Regions from separate parts of the Bradyrhizobium sp. WSM471 genome, predicted to be linked through region 1. Evidence: predicted binding sites of a transcription regulator. Region 1 holds the regulator's gene; the other holds the start of a gene.
The links. Region 1 encodes PhoB, which activates phosphate uptake and scavenging genes when phosphate is short. Its sites were predicted from a motif close to TGTCATNNANCTGTCAT; they were not measured.
Positions count from the first base shown of each region.

Region 1 (14,842 bases):
CCACCGCCACATCGGCGAGTTCAAGGGCATCCACGCGACGCCGGATGGTCTCTTGATCGACGACGCAACCTGGGCCCGGCGCAAGGACGAATGGCTGCCCTCGACCGCCGACGGCGACTTCATCACCTCGCTGATGCAGCCCGTCACCGAGACCGGCCAGTTCGCCTCATGGATCTCGCCGCCGAAAGTCGGCATCGACAACAAGCCGGGCGATTTCGAGTATGTGAGGATCGAGTCGTAACTTCTTTACCTCTCCCCGCTTGCGGGGAGAGGTCGGATCGCCCTTGCGATCCGGGTGAGGGGGTACAGGTGCGGCGACAATCTCACGTGTGGAGAGAAGCCCCTCACCCCAACCCTCTCCCCGCAAGAGCGGGGCGAGGGAGCGCTCCGTTCGCGCCGCGAGCAGCGCGATGCCTCAACTATCCCACCCGCTCCCCTTGATCCCCGGGTTCGCGTAGACAATGCCGCCGTCCACCGCGATGGTCGCGCCCACCACATAATCTCCCGCGCGCGAGGCGAGATAGATCGCCGCGCCCGCCATGTCCTCGTCGGTGCCGATGCGGCCCGCGGGCACGCGGGTCGAGACCTCGTCGGCATGATCGCGTGCGGCGCGGTTCATGTCCGATTTGAACGGGCCCGGTGCGATCGCGGTGACCACGACATGGTCGCCGATCAGCTTCACGGCCATGCGCCGCGTCAAATGGATCAGCCCCGCCTTGCTCGCCGCGTAGGAATAGGTCTCGCCCGGATTGACGAAGATGCCGTCGATCGAGGCGATGTTGATCACTTTCGCCGGCCGCTCTACTGATGCCGCCGCGCGCAGCGTAGGCGCCAGCGCCTTGGTCAGGAAGAACGGCGCCTTGACGTTGAGGTTCATCACCTTGTCCCAGCCGCTCTCCGGAAACTCGTCGAACTCCGCGCCCCAGGCCGCGCCCGCATTGTTGACGAGGATGTCGAGTTTTGGCTCGCGCTTGGCGAATTCGCTCGCGAGCAACTCGGCGCCGGCCAGCGTCGAGATGTCGATCGGGAGCGCGATGCACTCGCCATCATATTGGCCTGACAGCTCTTTCGCCGTGGCTTCGCAAGGTCCGGCCTTGCGCGCGGTGATGTAGACCTTCGCGGCCCCTGCGCTGAGAAATCCCGCCGCGATCATCTTGCCGATGCCGCGCGAACCGCCGGTCACCAGCGCGACGCGGCCTTTGAGCGAGAACAGATCGTTGAACATGGTGCCTCCCTTGGTGTTTGGCGACGTTTTGAGCGGGGAGCAGAGGGGAGTCAAGGAAGGCGCCGCATCGTCGTCCTGGCGAAAGCCAGGATCCATTACCCCAGGATAGAGTTGTTTGAATGAGCTGTGGCCCGAGCGCGTCGCAAAATGGACAGCGGTGGTAATGGGTCCTGGCTTTCGCCAGGACGACGTCAGAGTTCGGGCAGCGAAGACGGAGAGATTTAAGCCGCCGCGATCCTGCGGAAGCCGTTCCACATCGCGGTCGCGGCGCCCGAGGTCAGCACCGGCAGAATCCGCGTGTCCTGGTAATTGCCGTTGAGCGAGACGCGTGGCAGCGCGGTCATGTGGCCGGCGTTTTCGGCGAACAGCATGCCGGGCCGCGTCGTCACCGCGGTCTTGAAGCCGGCGGATGCAGCGAGCGCGAATTCACGCTCACCCGCCGCCTCGCGATCGCCATAGGGATAGGCAAGATGTTGAACGTTGCGGCCGAGCGCCTGCTCGATCCGCGCGCGGCTCACGGCCATCTCCTGCGTGGCGATCTCTTCGCTTTGCTTGGCGAGATTGCAATGGCTGACGGAATGCGCGCCGATCGTGACCAGGGGATCGGCGGCAAATGTCTTCACCTCGTCCCAGGACAGGCAGAGGCTGCGGCACAGCGCGGCCATGTCGACGCCGTACTTCGTGCAAAGCGCCTCGATCTCGCGCTTGAGATCGTGCTCGCCGGGCAGTGCGCGCAACCAGCCATGCAGGCGGTCGAACGCCGCCTGCTTTGCGGCTGGTGTCGTCGCATCGAGCCGCAGCGCGGCATTGCCGATCGTCACCTCGATCTGCTCGGTCTTGGCGATCACGGCCTCCAGCGCCTCCCACCACAGCCGGCCCGTGCCCTCTGCGAAATCGCTGGCGACATAGACCGCCAGAGGCGCGTCAAATTCGTGCAGAACCGGCAGCGCAAAATCGAGATTGTCGCGATAGCCATCGTCGAGCGTGAAGGCGGCGAAGCGGCGGTCGAACCGGCGTCGCACCAGCCGCTCATGCAGTTCGTCCATGCTGACGATGTCGATCTCGCGCGAGCGCAGATGACACAGAGTCGCGCGCAGGAATTCAGGAGTGACTTCGAGATGCCGGTTCGGCTGGAATGCCGCGGCGCGGGCCGGCCGCACGTGATGCAGCATGAAAATGGCGCCGACGCCCGACAAAAGCGGGCGCAACAGGTGGTGGGCGCCGCTGAAATAGAGTGCTTCCAGTCCGGCGCGGATGACGTTGTTACGCAGTTGTTTCATGACCCGCTGGCGGACTTTGGCATTCCACCTTCAACTTACGGAAGAACCCTTGAAGAAAAAGTTATTCCAATTGTCAGGCCCGGCCTTCGGAAGGGCGTCATTTCCGGTTTGACAGCCTGCCAAGGGTTTGTTTTGTCTCCGGTTCCAGAGTTCGGGTCGTCGAATGCACAAGCTTTTCAGGTGGGCCAGCAAATGGTGGCCGGGGCTCATCCCCCTGGCCGTCATGTGGGGATTTGCGGCCTGGAATAACACTTTGCCGGTCGAGGCGGACCTTTCCGCCCGCAGCTCGGCGGCGCTAAAGGATACCGTTCTGGACAAGACCCGGATCGCGGTGGACGGCCGCGATGTCAGCCTGGCTGCGGACGCCTTTTCCGAGGAGGGGCGTCGCGACGCGGTTGTGGCGGTCGAGACCGTCCCCGGCGTGCGCCTGGTCGACGACCGGACCCGCCTCGTTCCCGAGGCAAAGCCCTTCGTCTGGAACGCCGAACGCGACGTGGTGCGGGTGACGCTGTCAGGCTCCGCGCCCTTGCCGTCGATGAAGGGCCGCCTGACCGAGGCGGCCCGCAAGGAGGTCGCCGGTACCGAGGTGGCCGATCAGATGGGTTTGGCGCGCGGCGCACCGCCGCGGTTCGAGGCGGCTGCGATGCTGCTGCTCGACCAGATCGGCAAGCTCAAGGACGGCAAGATCACGATCACAGACACCAAAGTCACCCTGTCGGGGATGGCGCGCGATCTCGGCGGCCGCGAAGCGGTCGCAGCGGCGCTGAAAAACCTGCCCGAGGGCTTTTCGATCGCTGCCAACGACGTCAAGGCGCCGCCTTACGTCTTCCAGGCCTACAAGGATCCGGTGGCTGCGAAGGTGACGCTGACCGGCTACGTTCCCGACAACAATGTCCACGCGGCCATCGCTACCAGCGCGTCGCGGAAATTCTTCAACGAAAAGGTCGTCGACAATCTCAAGGCCAGCGTCGGCGCGCCCGGTTCCTTCAGCCTCGCCGTGGTCGCAGCGCTCGGCGCGCTGTCGCGACTGTCGACCGGCACGCTGGTCGTGTCCGACCGCGAGGTGAAGCTGTCGGGCGATGCGCTCTATGAAAGTGCCGCCAACGACATCCGCACAGGCCTTGGCAAGGATTTTCCGAAAAACTGGCAGTACAAGCCGGAAATCACGGTGAAACCCGCGGCCGGCCCGGTCGACGGCACCGTGTGCCAGCAATTGTTCTCCGAGCTCTTGGCCAAGGCCAAGATTCGCTTCGCGGCGAAGCGCGCCGACATCGATCCGGATTCCGCCGGCATTCTCGATCATCTGATCGAGACGGCATTGCGATGTCCCACCACCAATATCGAGGTCGCCGGGCATACCGATGCCGACGGCGAGGATTCCTTCAACCAGGCACTCTCGGAGAAGCGCGCGCAGGCGGTGATCGACTATCTGGTCAAGGCCGGCCTGCCTGCCAGCCGCTTCACCGCGGTCGGCTACGGCAGCACGCAGCCGGTCGCCGGCAATGACAGCGAAGACGCCAAGGCGCAGAATCGCCGCATCGAATTTCTGGTGAGGTGACGATGCCTTATCTCGTCTCGTTCCATCTGGGCTGGCTGATAGGCTCGCTGCTGCTCGGCTTCTGCATGGGCTGGATCTCGGTGGTCCAGCGCGGCAACGGCACTTCGAAGGTGACCGCGCGCTGGCTCGCCGTGCTTGCTGCCGGCCTGGTCGCGGCCTCGTTCGCGCGTGTCGTCCCCGGCCGCTTCGGCTACTGGCTCGACCTCGGCCTGATCATGTTCGCCTGCTACCTCGTCGGCGGCGCCATCGGCGCCTGGCTGCGCGACCGGGTGGTCGCGCGCACCGCGCCTCCTGCCGCTCTGTGATGTTGCCCTGCACCCTGACTGCGGAAGTCAGGAGCGCGGCTGCGCGGCCGTCCCGGCACATCGAAAACCGTGAACAAACGCTCCGGCCTCCCCTCTTTCAACAGGCGGGGGTACCCCATAGATTGACGTCGGCTTAAGCCGTGACGGAACATTGTGCGGTGGAAATCATCAAAACTTCATGGCCACTGCGCAGGATTGCCATGGAGATTCGCGTCAGTCTTGCCGCCGAAAGCGCCAAACCGTGCTTCAGGAGCCCGCAACCCTGCCTAAAATATTGAAGGCACGAGTTTTTGTTCGAATTGCCGAATTCCACTCCGCCCGGAAACGCGCTAGTGGAGGGATAGCGGGTATGCGCGATGCCGGGACCGGCAGCGAGGGTTCGTCGCGTGCCCGTGCGTCGTCCGCCTGTTCGCCGGCCACCCCGGCCGCTGAAGCGTTGTTCGAGGTCTAGATGCTGGAAGCCATACGCAGGGCGATGTCGTTTCTGCGCCAGAAGCAAATCCTGCATAAGCTTGGAGTTGTGATCAGCGTCGCGGTCATCGGTATCGCTTGCTATGTGCTCTACCACATGCTGCGCGGCATCGATGTCAACGAAGTCCTCGAGGCGATCAAGAGCACCGAGCCGAGCCAGATTGCACTGGCGGCTTTGTTCGTCGCCGCGGGCTATTTCACGCTGACCTTCTATGACCTGTTCGCCGTGCGCGCGATCGGCCACGCCCACGTGCCTTATCGGATCAACGCGCTCGCCGCTTTCACCAGCTATTCGATCGGCCACAATGTCGGCGCCAGCGTCTTCACCGGCGGCGCGGTGCGCTACCGCATCTATTCCGCCCACGGCCTGAACGCGATCGACGTCGCAAAGATCTGCTTCCTCGCCGGCCTGACCTTCTGGCTCGGCAATGCCGCGGTGCTGGGCCTCGGCATCTCCTATCATCCGGAGGCCGCGGCCTCGATCGACCAGCTTCCGCCCTGGCTGAACCGGACTCTGGCGATGATGATCATCGTCGGGCTGGTCGCTTACGTGGTCTGGGTCTGGACCCAGCCGCGGATGGTCGGCCGCGGGCCCTGGACCGTGATGCTGCCGGGCGGTCCGCTGACGCTGCTCCAGATCGCGATTGGCATCATCGATCTCGGCTTCTGCGCGCTGGCGATGTACGTGCTGGTCCCCGACGAGCCCAATCTCGGCTTCGTGGTGGTCGCGGTGATCTTCGTCTCGGCCACGCTGCTCGGCTTTGCCAGCCATTCGCCCGGAGGCCTTGGCGTTTTCGACGCGGCCATGCTGGTCGGGCTCTGGCAGATGGACCGGGAGGAGCTGCTGGGCGGGATGCTGCTGTTCCGCGTCCTCTATTATCTGTCCCCTTTCGTCATTTCTGTAATCTTGCTGACGTTTCGCGAAGTTATCATCGGCGCACGATCGAAACGCCTGCAGCAGGCGGCGCTCAAGCTCGACCCCGGCCCCGCACCTGAAGCCGCTTACGTGAGAAAGCGCAGCGACAGCGGCGCCTGACCGGCGCAAGGTCCTTTGGAGAAGCCCGCCCCGATGGCGATCGACGCCCCATCTTCTCCCTCCTCCCAGCCCTGGTCCGACCGGCTGCGGCACTCGACCGTCATCCTGATCGCCGCGGCGCTGGCGCTGTCGGTGGTGGTCTCGCTGGGCGAATTGTCGGCACTGCATGCGATTGCGGTGTTCCTCTGCATCGCCGCCGCAGCGCTGATCCCGTGGCGCCTGCACGATACCGCCGCCTCGCGCGAGGAGACCCGCCGCGTCAATCCGGTCGAGAGCGCGGCGGTGGCCGCGGTGGTCGCCGGCATGCCCGATCCCGCGGTGCTGCTCGACCGCGCCGGCCGCGTCATCCATCTCAACGCCGCGGCCGCCCAGCTCGCGCCGGCGCTGCGCCGGAATGAGCTCGCCCAGTTCGCGCTGCGCTCGCCCGAGATCATCACGGCGCTGCGCGAGTCGATCGCGACCACCGAGCCGCGGCGCGCGACCTATCTCGACCATGTCCCGGTCGATCGCTGGATGGAGTTGACCATCACGCCGGTGCCGGTGCCGACGAGCTTCGGTGGCGCCGACAAATGCATGCTGATGACCTTCCACGACCAGACGCCGCTGCGCCGGGTCGAGGAGATGCGGGCCGATTTCGTCGCCAACGCCAGCCACGAGCTGCGCACGCCGCTGGCCGCGCTGTCGGGCTTCATCGACACGCTCCAGGGCCAGGCCAAGGACGATCCCAAGGCGCGCGAGCGCTTCCTCGGCATCATGCACAATCAGGCCACCCGGATGGCGCGCCTGATCGACGATCTCTTGTCGCTATCGCGGGTGGAGCTGTCGGCCCATGTGCGGCCCGACACCCTGGTCGACCTGCTGCCGATCATCTTGCAGGTCGCCGATGGGCTTGAGCCGCTGGCGCGGGAACGCCAGGTCGAGGTCGAGACCGAGCTGCCTGAGACCCCGGTGCTGATCGCGGGGGACCGCGAGGAGCTGCTCCGCCTGTTCGAGAATTTGATCGAGAACGCGCTCAAATACGGCGCCTCCGGCGGTCGCATCATCGTGTCGCTGATATCAGGCGCCGCCCCTGATGGAACTCAGGAAATCCGGGTCCTGGTCCGGGATTTCGGCCCCGGCATCGCGCCGGAACATTTGCCGCGGTTGACCGAACGCTTCTACCGGGTCGATGTCGGCGACAGCCGCTCGCAGGGCGGCACGGGCCTCGGATTATCGCTGGTGAAACATATTCTTAACCGTCATCGCGGGCGGCTTTTGATTGAAAGCGTGCCCAGACAGGGCGCCACTTTCACCGCCTGTTTTCCCCAGGGCAAGCCTGCGGCTCTGAGCTAAATTCCAGCAATTTCAGCCACTTAACACTGTCATCCGACTGTCACCAAACCTTCGTAAAAGCTCAGCTGTCCGCTCCTAAAGGGACGGCACGGGGAGCGCGATCGGGCGCTGATGGCGCTTCGCTCCCCTGTATGGAGACCAGCATGAATTTCCTCAAAACGATCGTTGCTGCTGGCTTGGTTGCCGCATCGACGACGGCGGCCTTTGCTGCCGACATCACGGGTGCCGGTGCGACGTTCCCGTTCCCGATCTATTCCAAATGGGCTGACGCCTACAAGAAGGAGACCGGCAACGGTCTGAACTATCAGTCGATCGGCTCCGGCGGCGGCATCAAGCAGATCCAGGCCAAGACCGTGACCTTCGGCGCCAGCGACGCGCCGCTCAAGGCAGAGCAGCTCGAGAAGGACGGCCTCGTCCAGTGGCCGATGGTGATGGGCGCCATTGTTCCCGTCGTCAACATCGAGGGCGTGAAGCCCGGTGAGATGGTGTTCGACGGCGAGACGCTGGCCAGCATCTATCTCGGCAAGATCACCAAATGGGACGACGCCGCGATCAAGAAGCTGAACCCGAACGTGAAGCTGCCCTCGGAGGCCATCACCGTGGTCCGCCGTTCGGACGGTTCGGGCACCACCTTCAACTTCACCAACTACCTCGCCAAGGCCAGCGCGGACTGGAAGAGCAAGGTCGGTGAGGGTACCGCGGTCGAGTGGCCGGTCGGCGTCGGCGCCAAGGGCAACGAAGGCGTGTCCGGCAACATCAGCCAGACCAAGAACTCGATCGGCTACGTCGAGTACGCCTATGCCAAGCAGAACAAGCTGACCTACACCGGTCTCGTCAACAAGGCCGGCAAGCCGGTGCAGCCCACCGTCGAAGCCTTCCAGGCGGCCGCCTCCAACGCCGACTGGGCCAAGGCTCCCGGCTACTACGTCATCCTGACCGACCAGCCCGGCGAGAAGTCCTGGCCGATCACGGCGGCGACCTTCATCCTCATGCACAAGGACGCCACCGACAAGGCGGCCTCGCAGGAAGCCATCAAGTTCTTCCGCTGGGCCTTCAAGAACGGCGACAAGGCGGCTGAAGAGCTCGACTACATCCCGATGCCGGACCCGGTCGTTCAGCTGATCGAGAAGACCTGGGCTGCCGAAATCAAGAGCTAGGTTCGCGACGCTCGTGCCCCGGATGCGCTGCGCCGCATCCGGGGCACGGACCAACAAAAAACGTATAATATTTTAGTACAGGGGACCGGCGTGGCAGAGATGGCCGTTCAGAGCGATGTAATCGACGACGCCGGACCGTACGATCGCGCCAAGGCATTGAGCGCGTTCAAGCTCGGCGACGTCACCTTCTACTGGATCACGCGGCTCTCCGCGATCTCGGTGCTTCTGATCCTCGGCGGCATCATCATTTCGCTGATCGTCGGCGCCTTCCCGGCGATGAAGGAATTCGGGGTCTCGTTCCTGTGGACGCAGCGCTGGGCGCCCTCCGCCGATCCGCCGGTGCTCGGCGCGCTCGGCCCGATGTACGGCACGCTCGTCACGTCCTTCATCGCGATGCTGATCGCCATTCCCGTGGGTCTCGGCATTGCGATCTTCCTCACCGAGCTCTGCCCGCAATGGCTGCGCCGCCCGATCGGCATGGCGATCGAGCTGCTCGCCGGCATCCCTTCGATCATCTACGGCATGTGGGGCTTCTTCGTGTTGGGTCCGTTCCTCGCCAACACGTTCCAGCCCTTCATGATCAAGATCTTCGACGGCGTGCCCGTGCTGGGCGCGATCTTCGCGGGTCCCCCGTCCTATCTCAGCCTGTTCAATGCCGCGCTGATCCTCGCCATCATGGTGCTGCCCTTCATCACCTCGATCTCGGTCGACGTGTTCAAGACGGTGCCGCCGGTGCTGAAGGAAGCCGCCTATGGCGTCGGCTGCACCACCTGGGAAGTGGTCCGCAGCGTGGTGATCCCCTACACCCGCGTCGGCGTCATCGGCGGCGTCATGCTGGCGCTGGGCCGTGCGCTCGGCGAGACCATGGCAGTGACCTTCATCATCGGTAACTCGTTCCGGATCTCCTCGTCGATCTTCGCCCCCGGCACCACGATCTCGGCGGCGATCGCATCCGAGTTCGCCGAGAGCGACGGCCTGCACCAGTCCGGCCTGATCCTGCTCGGCCTGCTGCTGTTCGTGCTGACGTTCTTCGTGCTCGCGGCGGCGCGGCTGATGCTGATGCGGCTGGAAAAGAAGGCGGGGAACTAGCGCCATGAACCCGATTTATTCACGCCGCCGCCGCAAGGACATCGTGGTTCGCGGACTCTGCATCGCCGCAACTGCCTTCGGCGTCACCTGGCTCGCGCTGATCCTGATCACGCTGCTCTACAACGGATTGGCGGGACTCAATGTCCAGCTGTTCACCGAGAACACGCCGCCACCGGGATCGAACGAGGGCGGCCTGCTCAACGCCATCGTCGGCTCGCTGATCATGACCGTGATCGGCGTCGGCATCGGCGCGCCGCTCGGCATGTTTGCCGGCACCTACCTCGCCGAATACGGCCGCAACGACAAGCTGACCTCGGTGATCCGCTTCATCAACGACATCCTGCTCTCGGCGCCCTCGATCATCATCGGCCTGTTCATCTACGGCGCGGTGGTGGTGCCGATGCGCGGCTTCTCCGCGATCGCGGGCTCACTCGCGCTCGCGGTCATCGTGATCCCGGTGGTGCTGCGCACGACCGAGGACATGCTGCTGCTGGTGCCGAACGCATTGCGCGAGGCGGCCTCGGCGCTCGGCCTGCCGCGTTCGCTGGTGATCAAGCGGATCGCTTATCGCGCCGCGCGCTCCGGCCTCATCACCGGCGTGCTGCTCGCGACCGCCCGCGTCGCCGGTGAAACCGCGCCGTTGCTGTTCACCGCGCTGTCGAACCAGTTCTTCAGCCTCGGCCTGAACAAGACGATGGCGAACCTGCCTGTCACCATCAACAACTTCGTGCAGAGCCCCTATGCCTACTGGAAGCAGCTGGCCTGGAGCGGTGCGCTGCTCATCACCCTGACCGTTCTTGCCCTGAATATTGGCGCGCGCATCCTTGGCGCCGAGAGGACCGCAAAATGAGTGATCTTTCATTATCGTCGATGAGCGCGGCCGGGGGTCTGCCGCAGACGGCGGCGCTGCCGGAGGCGCCTCCGAAGGTGACGGTGCGCAACCTGAACTTCTATTACGGCGAGCACCACGCGCTGAAGAACATCAACCTGACGCTCGGCGCCAATCGCGTCACGGCGTTCATCGGTCCGTCGGGCTGCGGCAAGTCGACCCTGCTGCGCATCTTCAACCGGATGTACGACCTTTATCCAGGCCAGCGCGCCACCGGTCAGCTCATGCTCGACCAGACCAATATCCTCGACGGCAAGCTGGACCTCAATCTGCTGCGCGCCCGCGTCGGCATGGTGTTCCAGAAGCCGACGCCGTTCCCGATGACGATCTACGAGAACATCGCGTTCGGCATCCGTCTCTATGAGAAGATATCGAAGTCCGAGATGGACGGCCGCGTCGAGAAGGCGCTGCGCGGCGGCGCACTGTGGAACGAGGTCAAGGACAAGCTCAACGCCTCCGGTCTGTCGCTCTCCGGCGGCCAGCAGCAGCGCCTCTGCATCGCCCGCACCGTCGCGGTGCGGCCCGAGGTGATCCTGTTCGACGAACCCTGTTCGGCGCTCGACCCGATCTCGACCGCCAAGGTCGAGGAGCTGATCCAGGAGCTGTCCGAGGACTACACGATCGCGATCGTCACCCATAACATGCAGCAGGCGGCGCGCGTCTCCGACAAGACCGCCTTCATGTATCTCGGCGAGCTGATCGAGTTCGACGATACCAGCAAGATCTTCACGTCGCCGACCGACCGGCGCACGCAGGATTACATCACCGGCCGGTTCGGCTAGGAGACGCGACATGGCTTCCGAACATACCGCAAAGGCTTTCGACACCGACCTCCAGGAACTCACCCGCCTGGTTGCGGAGATGGGCGGGATCGCCGAACGCATGATCGTCGAGTCCGTCGACGCACTGATCCGCCGCGACGTCCCGCTCGGGCAGCGCGTCGTCGCCACCGACACCGAGCTCGACGCGCTGCAGAAGCGCATCGAGGAGCGCGCGGTGCTCACCATCGCCCGCCGCCAGCCGATGGCGGTCGATCTGCGCGAGATCGTCGGCGCCATGCGCGTCGCGACCGATCTCGAGCGCATCGGCGACCTCGCCAAGAACATGGGCAAGCGCGTCGCGGCGCTGGAGACGGACTTCCATCCGCTCAAGCTGTTCCGCGGCCTCGAGCACATGACCGACCTCGTGCAGCAGCAGGTCAAGTCGGTGCTGGACGCCTATGCCGCGCATGATCTGCCGGCGGCGATGGCGGTGTGGAAGGGCGACGAGGAAGTCGACGCCATCTGCACCTCGCTGTTCCGCGAGCTCCTCACCTACATGATGGAGGATCCGCGCAACATCTCGTTCTGTATTCACCTGATGTTCTGCGCCAAGAACATCGAGCGGATCGGCGACCACGCCACCAACATCGCCGAGACCGTGTTCTACATGATCGAGGGCCAGGCGATCACCGACAAGCGGCCGAAGGGCGACATGACGACCTTCGCCAACACGGTACCGAACACTTAAGGAGCGACGACCCGATGGGCGCACGCATTATGGTGGTTGAGGACGAGGAAGCCCTGACCGAGCTTCTCCGCTACAACCTCGAAGGCGACGGCTATGACGTCGAGACGGTGATGCGCGGCGACGACGCCGACACCCGTCTCAAGGAGCACATTCCCGATCTGATCGTGCTCGACTGGATGCTGCCGGGCCTGTCAGGCATCGAATTGTGCCGGCGGCTTCGCACCCGTCCCGAGACCAAGCAGCTCCCGATCATCATGCTCACCGCGCGCGGCGAGGAGAGCGAGCGGGTGCGGGGTCTTGCGACCGGCGCCGACGATTACATCGTCAAGCCGTTCTCGGTGCCGGAGCTGCTGGCGCGCGTGAAGGGCCTGCTGCGGCGCGCAAGCCCCGAGCGGCTCGCCACCGTCCTTGCTTTTGGCGACATCGAGCTCGACCGCGACAAGCGCCGCGTGGCGCGCTCGGGCCGGCCGATCGATCTCGGTCCGACCGAATATCGCCTGCTGGAGTTCTTCCTGGAGCACCCGGGGCGGGTGTTCTCGCGCGAGCAGCTGCTCGACAGCGTCTGGGGCCGCGACATCTATATCGACGAGCGGACCGTCGACGTGCATATCGGCCGCCTGCGCAAGCTGCTCAATCTCGGCCGCGAGCAGGACCCGATCCGCACCGTCCGCGGCGCCGGCTACGCGCTGGATGATCGCTTCGCGAAGGCGGAGCAGGTGTAGGGTTGCAGGCTTGAGGTTCTCAGCCGTCATCCCGGACAAGCGAGCGAAGCGAGCGCTGATCCGGGACCCATAACCACAGGGAGTGGTTTGGCGAAGACTCGGAGTGACCCCTTTCGCGCAACAACTGCGTGCTCGGAGTATGGTCCTGGCTTTCGCCAGGACGACACTCCAATTGAACTGTCTTCGCGCGACGACTTGCCGTGATTAGCGCGGACCCGGCTTCACCGGTGCGCGGCGCCGATCCGACGCCGGCTGGTACGCGACGCGCGAGTGCTGGGCGCAATAGGGCAGGCCGGACAGCGCCCTTCCACCGCAGAAGAAGAAGTCCGGGCTGGAGGGATCGCCGACCGGCCAGTGGCAGGTCGCCTCGTTCAATTCCAGCAGCGACAGCCGCTGGCTCATTGGCACCACGTTGTCGTAGGTGACCGGATCCGGCTCCGCCTCGACCTCAAACGCCTGCGCCAGCGCGGTGTTGCCGCGCGAGATCGGGCGGCTCACCCGCATCATGTGCTGCGCGGGGCGCGCCTTGCGCGGCCGCGGCGCTGCCGATGATGGGCTCTTGGCGCGGCCCGAAAGGCCGAGCCTGTGCACTTTGCCGATCACGGCATTGCGGGTCACATTGCCGAGCTCCGCCGCGATCTGGCTGGCCGAAAGTCCGGCCTCCCAGAGCTTTTTCAGCTGCTCGACGCGATCATCGGACCAGGTCAAAACCGTCATTGCACCCTTTCCCTCGCTGCGCGCCAGCCATCCTGGGGCCTCGCAGCGAATGCCTAAGCCTTCAAAAACCCGTGCCGCCAGAATCCCTTAAGGCTCGCCGGGCGCGTCTTGAACGCCCGAACGTTTACGCCGGTACATAAGGACTTAAAGATCAGAACCACTGCACGAGATGTCGTATCTGACAATCCAAACGCTACAATATGGCGTGACTCCCGCGCAAGAGTCCGCCGACTCGCTTCCACATGTTCCGTGGCTAAATCCCGCAAAATCGGCACCGCAAGACTACGGATTCAGCGTTTCGCGAGGCTTTCCGGGCGGCATTGACACCCGTTTCACCAGGCCTAAGATAGTCGTGCGTGCCGCCCTCAAGAGGCGGCACGTTTCGTTTTCCGGGCCGGTCGATGGTGCGTTGCGCAATGCACGCTCACGCCGTCCGCAACATTCAAGTGACCGTCATGACTAACAGCGCAGCGCCGCATTTGCTCCCCGTTTTCGCCAGGTCCGACCTCGGTTTCGAGCGTGGCGAAGGCTGCTGGCTGATCGCGACCAACGGCGAGCGCTATCTCGATTTCACCTCCGGGGTGGCGGTGAATGCGCTTGGCCATGCCCATCCGGCGCTGGTCGCGGCGTTGCAGGAGCAGGCCACGAAGCTCTGGCACATGTCGAACCTGTTCCAGAGCCCGGACGGCGAAAAGCTCGCCGCGCGCCTGTGCAATGAAAGTTTCGCGGACTTCGTGTTCTTCTGCAATTCCGGCGCCGAAGCGCTGGAATGCGTGATCAAGGTCGTGCGCCGCTATCACGCGGCAAAGGGCCATCCAGACCGCTATCGCATGATCACCTTCGAAGGCGCCTTCCACGGCCGCACGCTGGCGACGCTGGCCGCGACGGGTTCGGCAAAATATCTCGAAGGTTTCGGCCCTCCGATGGAGGGCTTCGACCAGGTTGCGCATGGCGATCTCGACGCGGTGAAAAAGGCGATCGGTCCGCAGACCGCCGGCATCCTGATCGAGCCGATCCAGGGCGAAGGCGGTGTGCGTTCGGCAACGCCCGCCTTCTTGAGGGCGTTGCGCCAGCTCTGCGACGAGAAGGGTTTGTTGCTCGCCTTCGACGAGGTGCAGACCGGCATGGGCCGCACCGGCGATCTGTTCGCGTACCGCCGCCTTGGCGTCGAACCCGACGTGATGTCGCTGGCCAAGGCGCTCGGTGGCGGCTTTCCGATCGGCGCCTGCCTTGCGACCGCGGAAGCGGCGTCCGGCATGACGCCGGGCTCGCACGGCTCGACCTTCGGCGGCAATCCGCTCGCGATCGCCGCTGCGAACGCCGTGCTCGACGTCATGCTCAAGCCCGGATTCTTCGACCACGTGCAGAGGATGTCGCTGCTGCTGAAGCAGAAGCTCGCCTCCGTGATCGACCGTCATAGCGATGTCGTCAGCGAAGTGCGCGGCGAGGGCCTCCTGATCGGCATCAAGGCCGTGGTGCCTTCCGGCGATCTCGTTGCCGCCTTGCGCGACCAAAAGCTGCTCACCGTCGGTGCCGGCGACAATGTCGTGCG
Region 1 covers NZ_CM001442.1:7,514,779-7,529,620, reverse strand. Annotated here, with positions in the region: gene boxB (benzoyl-CoA 2,3-epoxidase subunit BoxB) at 1-241, shown strand, start outside; gene BRA471DRAFT_RS34470 (SDR family oxidoreductase) at 416-1,225, opposite strand; gene BRA471DRAFT_RS34465 (polysaccharide deacetylase family protein) at 1,447-2,505, opposite strand; gene BRA471DRAFT_RS34460 (OmpA family protein) at 2,669-4,063, shown strand; gene BRA471DRAFT_RS34455 (hypothetical protein) at 4,066-4,368, shown strand; gene BRA471DRAFT_RS34450 (lysylphosphatidylglycerol synthase domain-containing protein) at 4,820-5,875, shown strand; gene BRA471DRAFT_RS34445 (ATP-binding protein) at 5,909-7,207, shown strand; gene pstS (phosphate ABC transporter substrate-binding protein PstS) at 7,351-8,364, shown strand; gene pstC (phosphate ABC transporter permease subunit PstC) at 8,464-9,453, shown strand; gene pstA (phosphate ABC transporter permease PstA) at 9,458-10,303, shown strand; gene pstB (phosphate ABC transporter ATP-binding protein PstB) at 10,300-11,124, shown strand; gene phoU (phosphate signaling complex protein PhoU) at 11,135-11,851, shown strand; gene phoB (phosphate regulon transcriptional regulator PhoB) at 11,866-12,573, shown strand; gene BRA471DRAFT_RS34410 (GcrA family cell cycle regulator) at 12,778-13,290, opposite strand; gene BRA471DRAFT_RS34405 (aspartate aminotransferase family protein) at 13,746-14,842, shown strand, end outside.

Region 2 (14,842 bases), 3.6 Mb from region 1:
ATTCCCCGCGAAAGCGGGCAATCCAGTAGGCCGCGCCCTCACCGTCTCCCACTGACGCCTCTGGAATACTGGATCGCCCGCTTTCGCGGGCGATGACAGGGAGAACGCGGCCATCTGGCACGGACATTGCTCCTCTTTAGAACGGTTTGAACGTTCCGGAGGCAGACGATGTTGCAGGCGGCCAATGTGGTTCGCGGGACGGGCCCCGCAACGGCCCGGCCTGCGGGCGGTTCCTCGCTGCTGCTCACCGAGAACCAGCAATGGATCGGCGGACCGCCGGCGTTGATGGACAAGCTCAGCCAGCGCGAACGGGAGCTGGTGCTGAAGCAGGGCCGCCGAAAAGTGCTCAACCGTGGCCAGACGCTATTCAGCCAGGGTGGCAAGCATGACGGTATCTGGCTGATCGAGAGCGGCCGTATCCGGGTGTTCTACACCTCCCCGCTCGGCCGCGAGATCACGCTGGCCTATTGGCATGTCGGCAATTTCGTCGGCGGCCCCGAAGTGTTCGAAGGTACCGTGCATCAATGGTCCGGCGTTGCATCCAGCAATTGCAGCGTGGTGCATCTGCCCGGAAAGGAGCTGCGATCCCTTGCGGTCGAGATTCCGAACCTCGCGATCGGCCTGATTGAAGGCCTGACCTTCAAGGGCAAGTGCTATTCGGCGCTGGCCCAGATGCTGGGAACGCGCTCGATCACACAGCGCCTTGCGCATCTGTTGCTGCATCTCGTCGACCTCTATGGCGTCGATGACGCCGACGGCCGGGTGATCGCGGCCGCCTTCACCCATGCCGATATCGCCCACATGGTCGGCGCCACCAGGCAATGGGTCACGATCAGCCTGAAGCGCATGCAGGAAAAGGGGATCGTGCTGACAAAGCGCTCGCAGATCGTGGTCTGCCGGTCCGACGTGCTGGAAGAGATGCGAGGCCAGGCGGCCGACTGATCGAGCTTGCGACCAGGGCTGGTGCCCATGCAAGCGGCTTTATAGTGCAGGACTGCCCAAGGACTATGCAATCAACTTTTCCCGGCAACTAATCGACTGTGGCGCTCATTCCGGATTTGCCCTGCCCACGCCCTCACCCAATCATGGCAACCACAGCACATCCAACCGAATGAGGATGAGAATGGTCCGCCATCTTCCCACGCTCTCGATCGCGATGTCGGTGACGTCGCTGGCGCTTCTCCTCGCGCAGCCGGCCGCGGCGGAAACTGTCACGCTCGGCATTGGAACGCAGGACACCACGACCAACACGGTGACCGCCGGCGTCGTCATCCGCCAGCTCCATCTCCTCGAAAAATATCTGCCGAAGGACGGCAAATACGCCAACATCAAGTTCGAGCTGGAGTGGCAGAACTTCACCTCCGGTCCGCCCGTCACCAATGCGATGATGGCGAACAAGCTGCAGATCGGCATGATGGGCGACTATCCGCTGATCGTGAACGGCTTCACGTTCGACAGCAATCCGGAGAGCAAGAGCCGGCTGGTCGGCATGGCCGCCTACAGCCTGTCGGGCTCCGGCAACGGCATCGTCGTTCACAAGGACTCGCCCTACTATGATCTCGCGGATCTCAAGGGCAAGCTCGTCAGCGTGCCGTTTGGCTCGGCCGCGCACGGCATGGTGCTCAAGGCGATGCAGGACCGCGGCTACGCGTCGGATTTCTTCCAGCTGGTCAGCCAGAGCCCGGAGGTCGGCTCGACCAATCTCCAGGAGAAGAAGATCGACGCGCATGCCGATTTCGTTCCGTTCGCCGAGCTGCTGCCGTTCCGCGGTTTTGCGCGAAAGATCTTTGACGGCGTCGAGACCAATCTGCCGACCTTCCACGGCATCGTGGTGCGCACCGATTTCGCCGAAAAATATCCCGAGGTCGTCGTCGCATATTTCAAGGCCCTGATCGCCGCCAATCAGTGGCTGCGCGACGATCCCAAGCTCGCCGCGGAGAAAATCCAGGAATGGACCGGCATCAACAAGGAGGTCGTCTACATCTTCCTCGGCCCCAGCGGCAACATGACCACCGATCCCTCAATCAAGCCGGCGCTGATCGACGCCGCTGCGGCCGACGTCAAGGTGCTGCAGAACCTCGGCCGGATGAAGGAGTTCGACCCGAAGAAGTGGGTCGACGACAGCTACATCCGCAAAGCCTATGCCGAGATGAAGCTCGACTACGACGCGCGGCTCGCGAGCGCCAGCAACTACGAGATCTCCGGCGAAGACTCCTTCTGCAAGAAGCCGATTGCCGATCCGCGCAAGGCCGGCGAGGTCTGGATCGACGAGGCAGGCATCATGCCCTTCTCGTCGGCCAGTTGCACGCTCGCCGCCTATGCCGACTACAAGGCCAAGGGCAAGAAGATCAACGTCGCCTACGTCTTCGATACCACCCGCGGCATCAAGCTGTTCGCCGACCAGGCTTTCTTCGCGGTCGGCAATGGCGAGGTTGCGCCGTTCCTGTTGAAGAAGGACGCCGAAGCCTATGCCGCCAAGACCAGCGGCAAGGTGCTCGGCTTCGACGACGCGGTGAAGGCGGCGGTCGGCGGGGGCAAGACGTGAGCAGTCCCGCCCTCCTCAGACATCCCGAGGACAGCATGCCGGCAAGTGCAATCGCGGAGGCAAGCGCCTTGCCTGCCTCCACGCCACCCGCATCCCCACCCTCCTTCGGCACGCTCGCGTTGCGCTGGTACCGGCTCAACCGGGGCGGGCTGCGCGCGACCGCGATCGGCATCATCTCGCTGCTCGCTTTTCTGCTGGTCTGGCATCTGCTGACGACCTATCGCGTCGTGTTCTTCGTGCGCTTCACCAACGTGCCCTCGCCGCTCGCGGTCTATGCGAGCTTCACCAAGGCGATCCACGATCCCAAATTCCTGCTGCACGTGCTCTTGAGCTGCCGGCGCATCTTCTTCGGCTTCTCGCTCGCGGCCATCGTCGCCGTGCCGCTCGGCCTGATCATGGGCCGCTTCAAGCTCGCCCACGAGATCATCTTCCCCGTGGCGGAGGTGCTGCGGCCGATCCCGGCGATCGCCTGGGTGCCGATGGCGATCATGCTGTGGCCGACCAACGAGCAGAGCATCGTCTATATCACGTTCCTCGGCTCGTTCTTCCCGATCCTGGTCAACACGCTGCACGGCATGTCGCTGGTCGACCCCGTGCTGGTGCGCGCCGCGCAATGTCTCGGCGCGCGGGAGCGCTCGATCTTCCGCGACGTGTATTTTCCGGCCTCGCTCCCGCACATCTTCACTGGCCTCACCGTCGGCATGGGCGTGGCCTGGGTGTCGCTGATCGCCGCCGAGATGATCTCGGGGCAGTACGGCATCGGCTATTTCACCTGGGAGGCCTATTCGCTGGTCCAGTATGCCGACATTGCGCTCGGCATGATCGCGATCGGCGTGCTCGGCCTCGGATCGAGCATGCTGATCCGGGGGGCCGGACAATTGGTGATGCCGTGGAGGTCAAGATGAGCGAGATCGTTGTCAAGGCACCGCAGGGCCATATCGAAGTCAGGAATTTCTCCCTCAGCTACGACAGCATCGAGGGGCCGGTCGAAGCCGTCACCGATACGCAGATTCATGTGAATCCGGGCGAGTTCGTCTCGATCGTCGGTCCCTCCGGCTGCGGAAAGTCGACGCTGCTCAATGCAGTCGCGGGTTTCCTCAAGCCGACCACGGGCATCGTCACCGTCGACGGCGAGAAGGTGAACGGCCCCAGCGCCGAGCGCGGCATGGTGTTTCAGCAGTATTCGCTGTTTCCCTGGAAGACGGTGCGGGAGAACGTGGAGTTCGGCCTGAAGATGCGCGGCATGCCGCGCTCGCAGCGCGAGCGCGCTGCGCGCACGCTGCTGGGGCTCGCGGGCCTCGAAGCCTTCGAAAAGCATTATCCCGAGAAACTCTCAGGTGGCATGAAGCAGCGCGTGGGCATCGTCCGCGCGCTCGCGACGGGACCCAAAGTGTTGCTGCTGGACGAGCCCTTCGGCGCGCTCGACGCGCAGACCCGCGTCATCATGCAGCAGATCCTCACCAACATGTGGCAGCGGCTGAAGATCTCGGTGCTGTTCGTCACCCACGACATCGACGAGGCGATCTTCCTGTCCGACCGCGTCTACTGCATGACCGCACGCCCCGGATCGATCAAGGCGGAGATTCCGATCCCGCTGGAGCGGCCGCGGCAGCAGTCGATGATGATGTCGTCGGAATTCCTTGCATTGCGCCGCGGACTGATGTCGCTGATCCGCGAGGAGAGCATCAAAGCGATGGGCGGCGAGCTCAACGACATGGGCATGCAGGGGCTGAACATCGAGCTGCACGGGCATTCGCTCGCGGATGTGATTTAGCGATTTCTCGACGGTTACTTCCCTTCTCCCCTTGCGGGGAGAAGGTGGCGCGAAGCGCCGGATGAGGGGTATGCTTCCGCGTGCTCTCTGCTACAGATTGACTCGCGGATAGAACCCCTCACCCGTCTCGCCGCTGCGCGGCGAGCCACCCTTTCCCACAAGGGGGAGAGGGTGCACTGCCATCGCCGCGCGATTGCTTCTACTTGAACCAGTGCACCAGCGCGATGCTGATGCCGAGCAGTAGCAACAGCGACAACGTCACGGCCGCCGTCACCCTGCCCCCGACATTGGCCAGCACACGGACGTCGACACCCAGGCCCAGCGCCGCCATCGACACCACCGTGAGAAAGCTGGTGATCTTCGTCACCGGACCGACCACCGTGGCCGGCACGATCTCCAGGGATCGCAGGGTCGCCAGCGCAAGGAAGCCAAGAATGAACCACGGGACCAGGCGGAAAAAGCCGACATTGGTCTTCTTGGCGTCGCTGTGCCAGCGCGAGGCCGTCAGCGAAAGGCCGACGACGACCGGCCCGAGCATCAGCACGCGCATCAGCTTGACGAGCGTGCCGATCTGCGTCGAGACGAGCCCGGCCGGCACCGTCGCGGCCAGCACCTGCGGCACGGCATAGACGGTGAGGCCTGCGAGGATACCGTATTGCGTGGCCGATAGCTGCAGCAGCGGGATCAGCAGCGGCAGACCGAGCACCATCATCACGCCGAGGATCGCGGTGAAGGAGATCGAGGATGCGATCTCGTCATTGTTGGCACCGATGATCGGCGCCACCGCCGCAATCGCCGAGTTGCCGCAGATCGAGTTGCCGCAGGCGATCAGGATCGAGAGCCGCGTCGAGAGACCGAGCAGGCGGCTGATGCCGAAGGAGACGCTGAGCGCGATCACGACAATGGCTGCGATCGATGCCAACAGCGCGACGCCGGACGCAGCGATCGCGGCAAAGCTGATCGAGGCCCCCAGCAGCATGACGGCGACTTCGAGCAGTTGCTTGGCGCTGAAGGCGATGCCGGACTGCCAGCGCGGCGCAGGCTTCCAGAAGCTGCGCACGGCCATGCCAAGCAAGATCGCCATCACCAGCGCCTCGACATAGGGATGTTCGAAGACGCCCAATTCCGCCCGTTCGAGCAGGGCCGAAACGCCGGCCACGGCGATGCAGAGGAGGATCCCGGGAATCAGCGCTACGATGCGGCTGGTGGCCGTGGTCGGCTTGGCGTCGGCCGGGCTGGATGCTTGATTCTGCGACACAAATCTCTCCCAGAGGAGAAGGATTTATACGCAGCGCCAGCCGATTGGGAAATAAGTTTTCGACATATCAGAGCCGAGGGAAGTTCTATCCTCAGCCCGGAATAATCCGGCTCGGAAGGTCAGGCGCCCTTTAGAAGATCAGGCGCGCCTTAGAAGATCAAGCTCTTGGCAAGCGAGGCCACGCGGCTGAAGCCGTCATAGACGCCGGGCTCGAAGAAGGCCGCGCGCGCCAGCACAATGCCGGCGACCAGCGACCAGAACAGGCCGGTACCGACCCGCAGCAGAAGCTTTGACCCGCGCGAGCGCGGCTGGGTGTCCGTTGCGGACACCAATTGCTCGCCGAAAGGCTCAAACCTGGTGCGTTCCATAGCAATCAATCCATCAATTTCTGATGGAAATGTCGTCGTTTCGGCTCCAAACAGCAATGGAAGCGATTGGCTTTTTTGCCTCCCGGAGGGGAAACTCCTTCCGCCGGACGGACCCGGGGCAATAGTTTTCTTCTTCCGGCCTATTTTAGCACCCGCGCCCCGGTTGGCAGGTAGCGCCGCGCTATGAAAGGAATCTGCCTATGCCAAACTCCCGCGTGCGCATCTACACGGATTACAAGAGCCCCTACGCGTTCGTCGCCAACAAGCGCCTGTTCGAACTGCAGGAGACGCACGGCGTCGAGCTCGAATGGCTGCCCTATACGCTGCGCGTCGCCGAATTCATGGGGACCGTGGAAGAGCGCACGCCGCATTTCTGGCGCAAGGTGCGCTACGCCTATATGGACGCACGGCGCTATGCCAATGCGCAAGGGCTCGTCATGAAAGGTCCCCGGCGGATCTACGACGCGTTCTACTCCAGCGTCGGCATGCTATTCGCCCAACAGCACGGCTTCTTCCGGCCTTATCACGACACGGTGTTTCGTCGGTTCTGGAGCCATGAGCTCGAGATCGACGATCTCGCCGCAATCACTGACGTCATCACGTCCTGCGGTGGCTCAGCCAGCGAGTTCGAAGCCTACGTCAACGGCCCTGCCCGCGCCGAACACGACCGCATCATCGACGAGGCCGAAGCGCTTGGCGTGTTCGGCGTACCGACCATGGTGTTCAACGGCGAGCTGTTCTGGGGCGGCGACCGCATCGACATGCTGATCGAACGCATCGAGAAGCCCGGGACGATCGAGGCCGCGCTCGGCAGCCGCCATCGCAAGCCGGTATGAACAGCAACGCTACGCCGCCAGTCCACTCTCCACCGGAGCAAACTCCAGCCCTAGGCTCTCCGCCACCGCCTTGTTGGTGATGCGGCCGCGATGCACATTCAGTCCGTTGCGCAGATGTGGGTTTTCCAGCACCGCCGCGAAGCCCTTGTTCGCGAGCATCAGGCCGAACGGCAGCGTCGCGTTGTTCAGCGCCTGGCTCGACGTCACCGGCACCGCGCCGGGCATATTGGCCACGCAATAATGAACGATGCCGTCAACCAGATAGGTCGGATCGGCATGCGTGGTCGGGTGCGAGGTCTCGAAGCAGCCGCCCTGATCGATGGCGACGTCGACCAGCACGGCGCCCGGTCGCATCGATGCCAGCATCGCACGCGTGACGAGCTTGGGCGCACTCGCGCCCGGCACCAGCACCGCGCCGATCACGACGTCGGCAGCGAACACCTCCTCCTCGACTGACTCGATGGTGGAGAAGCGGGTGCGCGCGCGCCCGGCAAAGAGATCATCGAGTTCGCGCAAGCGGGGGATAGAACGGTCGATCACGGTGACCTCGGCGCCAAGGCCTGCGGCCATGCGCGCGGCTTGCGTTCCCACCACGCCGCCGCCGAGCACGACGACCCGCGCCGGCTGCACACCGGGAACGCCGCCCAGCAGCAGCCCGCGGCCGCCGGCCGAACGCTTGAGTGCGGCGCCGGCGGCCTCGATGGCGAGGCGGCCGGCGACTTCGCTCATCGGCGCAAGCAGGGGGAGGTGACCGGCCGCGTCGGTGACGGTTTCATAGGCGATCGCAGTACAGCCGGAGGCGAGCAAACCCCTGGCCTGCTCGGGATCCGGCGCGAGATGGAGATAGGTGAACAGGATCTGGCTTTCGCGGAGCTGGGCCCACTCGCTTTTCTGGGGCTCCTTCACCTTCACGATCATGTCGGACTTCGCGAAGATGTCGCGCGCGCTCTCGGCAATGGAGGCCCCTGCCCGCCGATAGACTTCGTCGGAGGCGCCGATGCCGCCGCCCGCGCCGGTCTCGACGGTCACCTCGTGCCCCGCCGCGACATATTCGCGGACCGCACCCGGAGTGAGTCCGACGCGATATTCCTGCACTTTGACTTCCTTGGGCACACCGACGCGCATCCCGGGCCTCCTTTTGATTCACCTCATGATCGTAGCGACGTGCCCGGTTTGGTTTCGTGCAAATATCCGCTAGCTTTGGCCTCCCTGCGCCGGTTTCCGGCGCGCAAACGCCCTTTCACGCTGGAAACGAAACTTTGGCCCTCGACCGGAAAGATCTCGCCATTCTCGCGGAACTCACGACCAATGCGCGGGCCAGCCACACCGAGCTCGCCAACAAGGTTGGCCTGTCCAGCACCGCGCTCGCGCGGCGGCAGAAGACGCTCGAGGACGACGGCTACATCCAGGGCTATCAGGCCGCACTCGACCTCGCACAATTCGGCCTCACCACCACGGTGCTGGTCCGTATCGCGCTGGAAAGCCAGAGCGACGAGGCGTTGAAGGCGTTCGAGGCGGAGGTGGTGAAATGCCCGTCCGTCGTGCGCTGCTTCCTGATGTCGGGGACCGACGACTACATTCTGATCGTGCTCGCCCGCGACATCCAGGATTTCGAGCGCATCCACCGCATGGAGCTGTCGCGCCTGCCGCGCGTCGCGCGGGTACAATCGAGCTTCGCGCTGCGCGAGGTTGTCAACCGCGCCGTGCCGAATGTGGTGTTCGGCGAAGCAAAGCGCTGACCGCAACCTCTCGGAAAGGCGAATTGCCTCCAAGGAACCAACCGGCCGGTGGTCCGTTGGGCGCTATTGGCCGTCGGAGGCGTGCCCCCCGCGTCGACACGGCTGACGTCCGGCATCGTCGCCGTCGCAGGGAGCAGGACATGGGCGATCTCACGCATCAGATTCCCGAACGCATTCCGATTCAGCTTGTCGTCAACGGCGTCAGTCACACGCTCGATCTCGTGCCGTGGACCACGCTGCTCGATGCCTTGCGCGACCATCTTGCGCTGAGCGGCACCAAGAAGGGCTGCGACCATGGTCAGTGCGGCGCCTGCACGGTGCTGGTGGACGGCCGGCGCGTCAATTCCTGCCTCACGCTCGCCGTCATGAAGGACGGCGCGGAGATCACGACCGTCGAAGGTCTTGCCAAGGATGGCGCGCTGCATCCCCTGCAACAGGCTTTCATCGACCATGACGCCTTCCAGTGCGGCTATTGCACGCCGGGACAGATATGTTCGGCGGCCGGACTGCTCGCCGAAGGCCGTGCCAAAGATGCCGACGAGATCCGGGAGTTGATGAGCGGAAACCTCTGCCGCTGCGGCGCCTATCCGAACATCGTCGCCGCCATCCAGCAGGCAATGGGCCAGCCATGAACAACTTCCAGTACGCTCGAGCCAATGATGTCGCCGACGCCATCCGCTTGCTCGCCGCCGATCCCGGCGCAAAACTCATTGCCGGCGGCACAAATCTGATCGACCTGATGAAAGAGAATGTCGAACGCCCCACTCGGCTGATCGACATTTCCCGCCTGCCGCTGCGCAAGGTCGAGGAGACACCCGGCGGGTCCTTGCGCATCGGCGCCCTGGTGCCGAACTCGGACCTCGCCTACCATCCATTGATCGAGCAGCGCTATCCCCTGCTCGCGAGCGCCATTCTGGCCGGCGCTTCGGCGCAATTGCGCAACATGGCGTCCGTTGGCGGCAATCTGATGCAGCGAACGCGCTGCGCTTATTTCTATGACACGGCCACGCCCTGCAACAAGCGACATCCCGGCAGCGGCTGCTCGGCGATGGACGGGCTGAACCGCAACCATGCGATCCTGGGTACGAGCGCCGCCTGCATCGCCACCAATCCATCCGATATGAGCGTGGCGCTTGCCGCGCTCGATGCGCGCGTGCACATCGCGGGTCCCTCCGGCGAACGCACCATCGCGCTGACCGATTTCCATCGGCTGCCCGGCGACAAGCCTCATGTCGATACCAATCTCGGCACCGGCGAAATCATCACGGCGATCGAACTCCCGCCGGGCGGCTTTGCTCAAAACAACAGCTATCTGAAAATTCGCGACCGCATGTCCTATGCTTTTGCTGTGGTCTCGGTTGCCGCCGCGCTCGAATTGCAGGGCAACGCGATCAGCGGGGCACGCGTGGCGCTCGGCGGCGTGGCTCACAAGCCCTGGCGCAGCCTCGAAGCCGAAGCGGCGTTGCGCGGCCAGGCCGCGACGCCCGACCATTTCGCCCGCGCCGCGGAACTCTTGCTCCAGGGAGCAACGGCCCGCTCCCATAACGGCTTCAAGGTCGAACTCGCACGCCGCGCCATCGTGCGGACGCTGACACAGGCGGCGAACGCCACGCCGCAATCTCAGGCCCACAAGAAGATCGCGTGAGGACCCCATGAACGCTTATGTCGGAACGCCAACGTCGCGTGTGGACGGCCGGGCCAAGGTCACCGGGGCCGCCAAATACGCCGGCGAATTTCCGGCCGACAGGCTCCTCCATGGCTTCGTCGTCGAGGCCACCATTCCACGCGGGCGCATTGCACGCCTCGACAGCAGTGCGGCGCTGCAGGTCGAGGGCGTGCTCGACGTGCTCACGCATGCGAACCGTCCGCCGCTCGCCGACAACGACGAGTCCTGGAAGGACGAGGTTGCACCGGACGGGTCGCCTTTCCGCCCGCTCTACGATGACACGATCAAGTTCAACGGCCAGCCGATCGCACTTGTCGTCGCAGAGGACTGGGAAACCGCGAAATTCGCCGCGACGCTGGTGCGGGTCGAATATGAGCAGCATGGTTTTGCGACCGACCTCGAAGGCGAGCGCAGCAACGCTGCCGAGAAGGACAAGCCGCATAAGCCGCGCGGCGACGCCGCAGCCGCCCTTGCGGGAGCTGACGTGCGCCACGAGGCGGACTACGTGATACCGACCGAGCATCACAACCCGATGGAGCTCTATGCGACCACGGCGGTCTGGGACAGCAGTGGCAAGCTCACGATCTACGACAAGACCCAAGGCGTCCAGAACGTCCACAAATTTCTCTGCAGCGTGTTCGACAAGAAGCCCGATGACATTCGCGTGGTCTCGCCATACGTCGGCGGCGCCTTCGGCTCCGGCTTGCGGCCGCAATATCAGGTGGTACTGGCAACGCTCGGCGCGCTCGCGCTGAAGCGATCCGTTCGCGTCGTGCTGACGCGGCAGCAGATGTACGGGCTCGGCTACCGGCCGATGACCATCGAACGCGTCGCGCTGGGCGCGAAATCAGATGGTACGCTCGATGCGGTCACGCACGAGGCCACTGCCGTCACCTCGCGCTATGAGGATTTTGCACGCAACGATACCGGCTGGGCCGAACAGCTCTACAAGAGCCCGAACAGCCGCTTCTCCCACAAGCTGGTTCACCTTGACGTCTCCACGCCCTGCGACATGCGCGCACCGGGCGCGGCGTCGGGCGTCTGCGCGCTCGAATGCGCGATGGACGAGCTCGCCGTGGCACTCAAGCTCGACCCGATCGAACTGCGGCTGAAGTGCTACTCGGATCGCGACCAGAGCGAAAACCTGCCCTACACCAGCAAGCAGTTGCGCGAATGCTACGCGCGCGGCGCGGACGCCTTCGGCTGGAGCAAACGCAATCCTGCACCGCGCTCGATGCGCGACGGCAAGGATCTGGTCGGCTGGGGCATGGCGACGGGTGTGTGGGAAGCACTGCAGATGCCGGTCGCCGTCCGTATCGTGCTGACGTCGAACGGACATGCCGAGGTGTCCTGCGCCGCATCCGACATCGGCACCGGCACCTACACCATTGTCGCGCAGGTCGCGGCCGATGCGCTGGGCCTGCCGATCGAGAACATCAGCGTCAGGCTCGCAGATTCCAGTCTGCCGCAGGCGCCGGTCGAGGGCGGCTCCTGGATGGCTGCCTCGAGCGCACATGCGGTGCTCGCAGCCGCCGAGGAGGTGCGCAAGGAGCTGTTAGGTCTGGCCGGGAAAATCCCAGGCTCGCCGCTTGCCGGCGCCGAGTTGGCCGATACGGTCCTGATCGACGGCAGCATTGCCGGGGCCAGCGACACCAGCCGTGCGGTCTCGATCGCCGACGCGATGCGCCATGGCGGCGTCGAACGCATCGAGAAGGAAAAGCTCAACCAGTTCGGTGAGGACAAGAAGCACGCGCGCAATACCCATTCAGCCGTCTTTGCCGAGGTCAAGGTGGACGAAGAGCTGGGCGTCATCCGCGTGACGCGGGTCGTGAGCGCCGTCGCGGCCGGGCGGATTCTCAACACCAAGACTGGCCGCAGCCAGATCATGGGCAGCGTGGTCTGGGGAATCGGGATGGCACTGCACGAGGAGACGGTGATGGATCACCGCTTTGGCCGGATCATGAACGCCAACATCGCCGAGTACCACATTCCCGTGAATGCGGATGTTCACGACATCGACGTGATCTTCGTCGACGAGCCGGACAATCGTATCAACAAGCTCGGCATCAAGGGGCTGGGCGAGATCGGCATCGTCGGCGTCCCGGCCGCGATCGCGAACGCCGTCTATCACGCCACTGGCAAACGCATCCGCCGCTTCCCGATCACACTGGACAAGCTACTCGACTGAGCCGCCGGTCATCCGACCCGGCTCGCTCGGGATCGCGCCCCTGTCATCCAGCTGTCATCAAATGTGTCGAGACCTGTCGGTCTCGCACATTCGGGATGGACAATGGACTATTTCAAGCGCTTCAACTTCCTGTTCGCCGCACCTGTGTTCGACGCCGACGACCTCGAAGGCGTGCGCTTCAACCAGATCATCGAGGAGATCCAGCGTTCCGGCTTCGAGGTCGTTCGCGCCCGCAAGCTGGAGGACGCGGAGATGGCGGTGCAGACCGATGCCGCGATCGGCTGCATGGTGGTGGATTGGGGCAAGAAGGGCCTGGAGGGCAAGACCTCGGCGCTGATCAATTTGATGCGGCGACGCGGCCTCGATTTCCCGATCATCCTCCTGATCCGGCGCAAGCGGTTCGAGGATCTCCCGGTCGAGGTGCTCGACTTCATCGACGGTTATGTCTTCCTGTCGGAGGAGACACCGACCTTCATCGCCAAGAACCTGATCAGCCGTCTGAAGCAATATGCGGAGACGCTGAAGACGCCGTTCTTCGGCGCGCTGGTCGACTATGCCGAGGAGGGCAACCAGCTCTGGACCTGTCCGGGCCACAATGGCGGCGTGTTCTACAACCGCAGCCCCATCGGACGGGTCTTCGTCGAACATCTCGGCGAGTCCGTGTTCCGCGACGATCTCGACAATTCTGTGCTCGACCTGGGCGACCTCCTAACCCATGAAGGACCGGCGTTGAAGGCACAGAAGGAAGCCGCCCAGATCTTTGGCGCGGAAAAGACCTATTTCGTGCTCAACGGCACCTCGACCTCGAACAAGGTTGCGCTCGGCGCCCTCGTCACCGACGGCGATCTCGTACTGTTCGACCGCAACAACCACAAGGCCGCCCATCACGGCGCGCTGATGATCAATGGCGGCGTCCCGGTCTACGTGCCGACCATCCGCAATGCCTGGGGCCTGATCGGCCCGATGCGCTGGGACATGCTGGACGAGAAAACCTTGCGCGAGGCAATCCGCAATCATCCCTTGGTCACGGACAAGGACGCCTGGCGCAAGGAACGGCCGTTCCGCGTCGCCGTGGTCGAGCAGTGCACCTATGACGGCACCATCCACAGCGCCGAGATGATCTTGAAGCGCATCGGCCATCTCTGCGAGTACATCCTGTTCGACGAGGCCTGGGCCGGCTTCATGAAGTTCCACCCGCTCTATGCAGGCCGCTTCGCCATGGGGCTGGCGAACCTTCCCCCCGAGGCACCCGGGATCATCGCGACGCAGTCGACCCACAAGCAGCTTGCGAGCTTCTCGCAGGCATCCCAAATCCACATCAAGGATCGTCACATCCGCGGCCAGAAGCGACGCGTCGAGCACCGCCGCTTCAATGAAAGTTTCATGCAGCACGCTTCCACGTCGCCATTCTACCCGCTGTTCGCCTCGCTCGACGTCGGCGCGCAGATGATGAAGGGCCGCTCCGGCGAAGTGCTGTGGGACGACACCATCCGGCTCGGCATCGAGCTGCGCAAGAAGATCCGCGCGATGCGCAGGGAGTTCGAGGAGAAGGAGCAGAATCCGGACCGGCGCTGGTTCTTCGAACCCTTCGTCCCCGATCGCGTCGCCATTCCCGATGTCAGCCACGCCGGCGCTTCGCACAACGTCGCCTGGGAAACACTCTCCACCGACGAGCTCGCCACCAATCCTGCGCTGTGGCAGCTCTCCCCCGACAGCGCCTGGCATGGCTTCCCTGGCCTCAGCGAGGGCTTCGCCATGACCGATCCGAACAAGCTGACGCTGCTCACGCCCGGCTTCGATCGCATCACCGGCGGCTATGTCGATCACGGCATCCCCGCTCCGGTCGTCGCGCAATATCTCCGCGAGAACCGCATCGTCCCCGAGAAGAACGACCTCAACTCCCTGCTCTTCCTGCTTACCCCGGGCGTCGAGGCAAGCAAGGCGGGCACGCTGATCTCCGGTCTCGTCGCCTTCAAGCGGCTGCACGACGACAATGCGCTGCTTGCGGACGTTATCCCGGAGTTCTCCCAGCGGCGGCAGGCGCGCTATGCCGGCGTGCGGCTGCGCGACCTCTGCGGCGAGATGCACCGATTCTTTCGCGCCGCCGACGTCAGCGCGCTTCAGGCGCGACAGTTCATGCCCGAGCACATGCCTGACATCGCGATGTCGCCCCGCGATGCCGCGCGCTACCTGTTCCGCAACGATGTCGACTATCTGCCGATCGAGGCGATCACGGGCCGTATCGCCACCACACCCTTCGTGGTCTATCCCCCCGGCATCGCCACCATCGTGCCCGGCGAGCGGCTGACGGAACGGGCCAAGCCCATGCTGGATTATCTCAAGATGTTCGAGACCTGCTTCAACACGTTCCCGGGCTTCGACGTAGAAATCCAGGGCGTCTACAAGGAGATCGATGCGCAGGGGCGCATCGGGCTCTATACTTACGTCGTTACCGAGTAGGTGCCGAT
Region 2 covers NZ_CM001442.1:3,358,170-3,373,011, reverse strand. Annotated here, with positions in the region: gene BRA471DRAFT_RS14660 (Crp/Fnr family transcriptional regulator) at 169-942, shown strand; gene BRA471DRAFT_RS14655 (ABC transporter substrate-binding protein) at 1,124-2,545, shown strand; gene BRA471DRAFT_RS14650 (ABC transporter permease) at 2,542-3,450, shown strand; gene BRA471DRAFT_RS14645 (ABC transporter ATP-binding protein) at 3,447-4,319, shown strand; gene BRA471DRAFT_RS14640 (YeiH family protein) at 4,519-5,577, opposite strand; gene BRA471DRAFT_RS14635 (hypothetical protein) at 5,727-5,906, opposite strand; gene BRA471DRAFT_RS14630 (2-hydroxychromene-2-carboxylate isomerase) at 6,146-6,781, shown strand; gene ald (alanine dehydrogenase) at 6,791-7,906, opposite strand; gene BRA471DRAFT_RS14620 (Lrp/AsnC family transcriptional regulator) at 8,041-8,520, shown strand; gene BRA471DRAFT_RS14615 ((2Fe-2S)-binding protein) at 8,661-9,152, shown strand; gene BRA471DRAFT_RS14610 (xanthine dehydrogenase family protein subunit M) at 9,149-10,165, shown strand; gene BRA471DRAFT_RS14605 (xanthine dehydrogenase family protein molybdopterin-binding subunit) at 10,173-12,374, shown strand; gene BRA471DRAFT_RS14600 (Orn/Lys/Arg decarboxylase N-terminal domain-containing protein) at 12,477-14,834, shown strand; gene BRA471DRAFT_RS14595 (GNAT family N-acetyltransferase) at 14,841-14,842, shown strand, end outside.
Region 2: a site for PhoB is predicted at 12,416-12,432, ahead of BRA471DRAFT_RS14600 (Orn/Lys/Arg decarboxylase N-terminal domain-containing protein). Genes of this name have one in related genera too.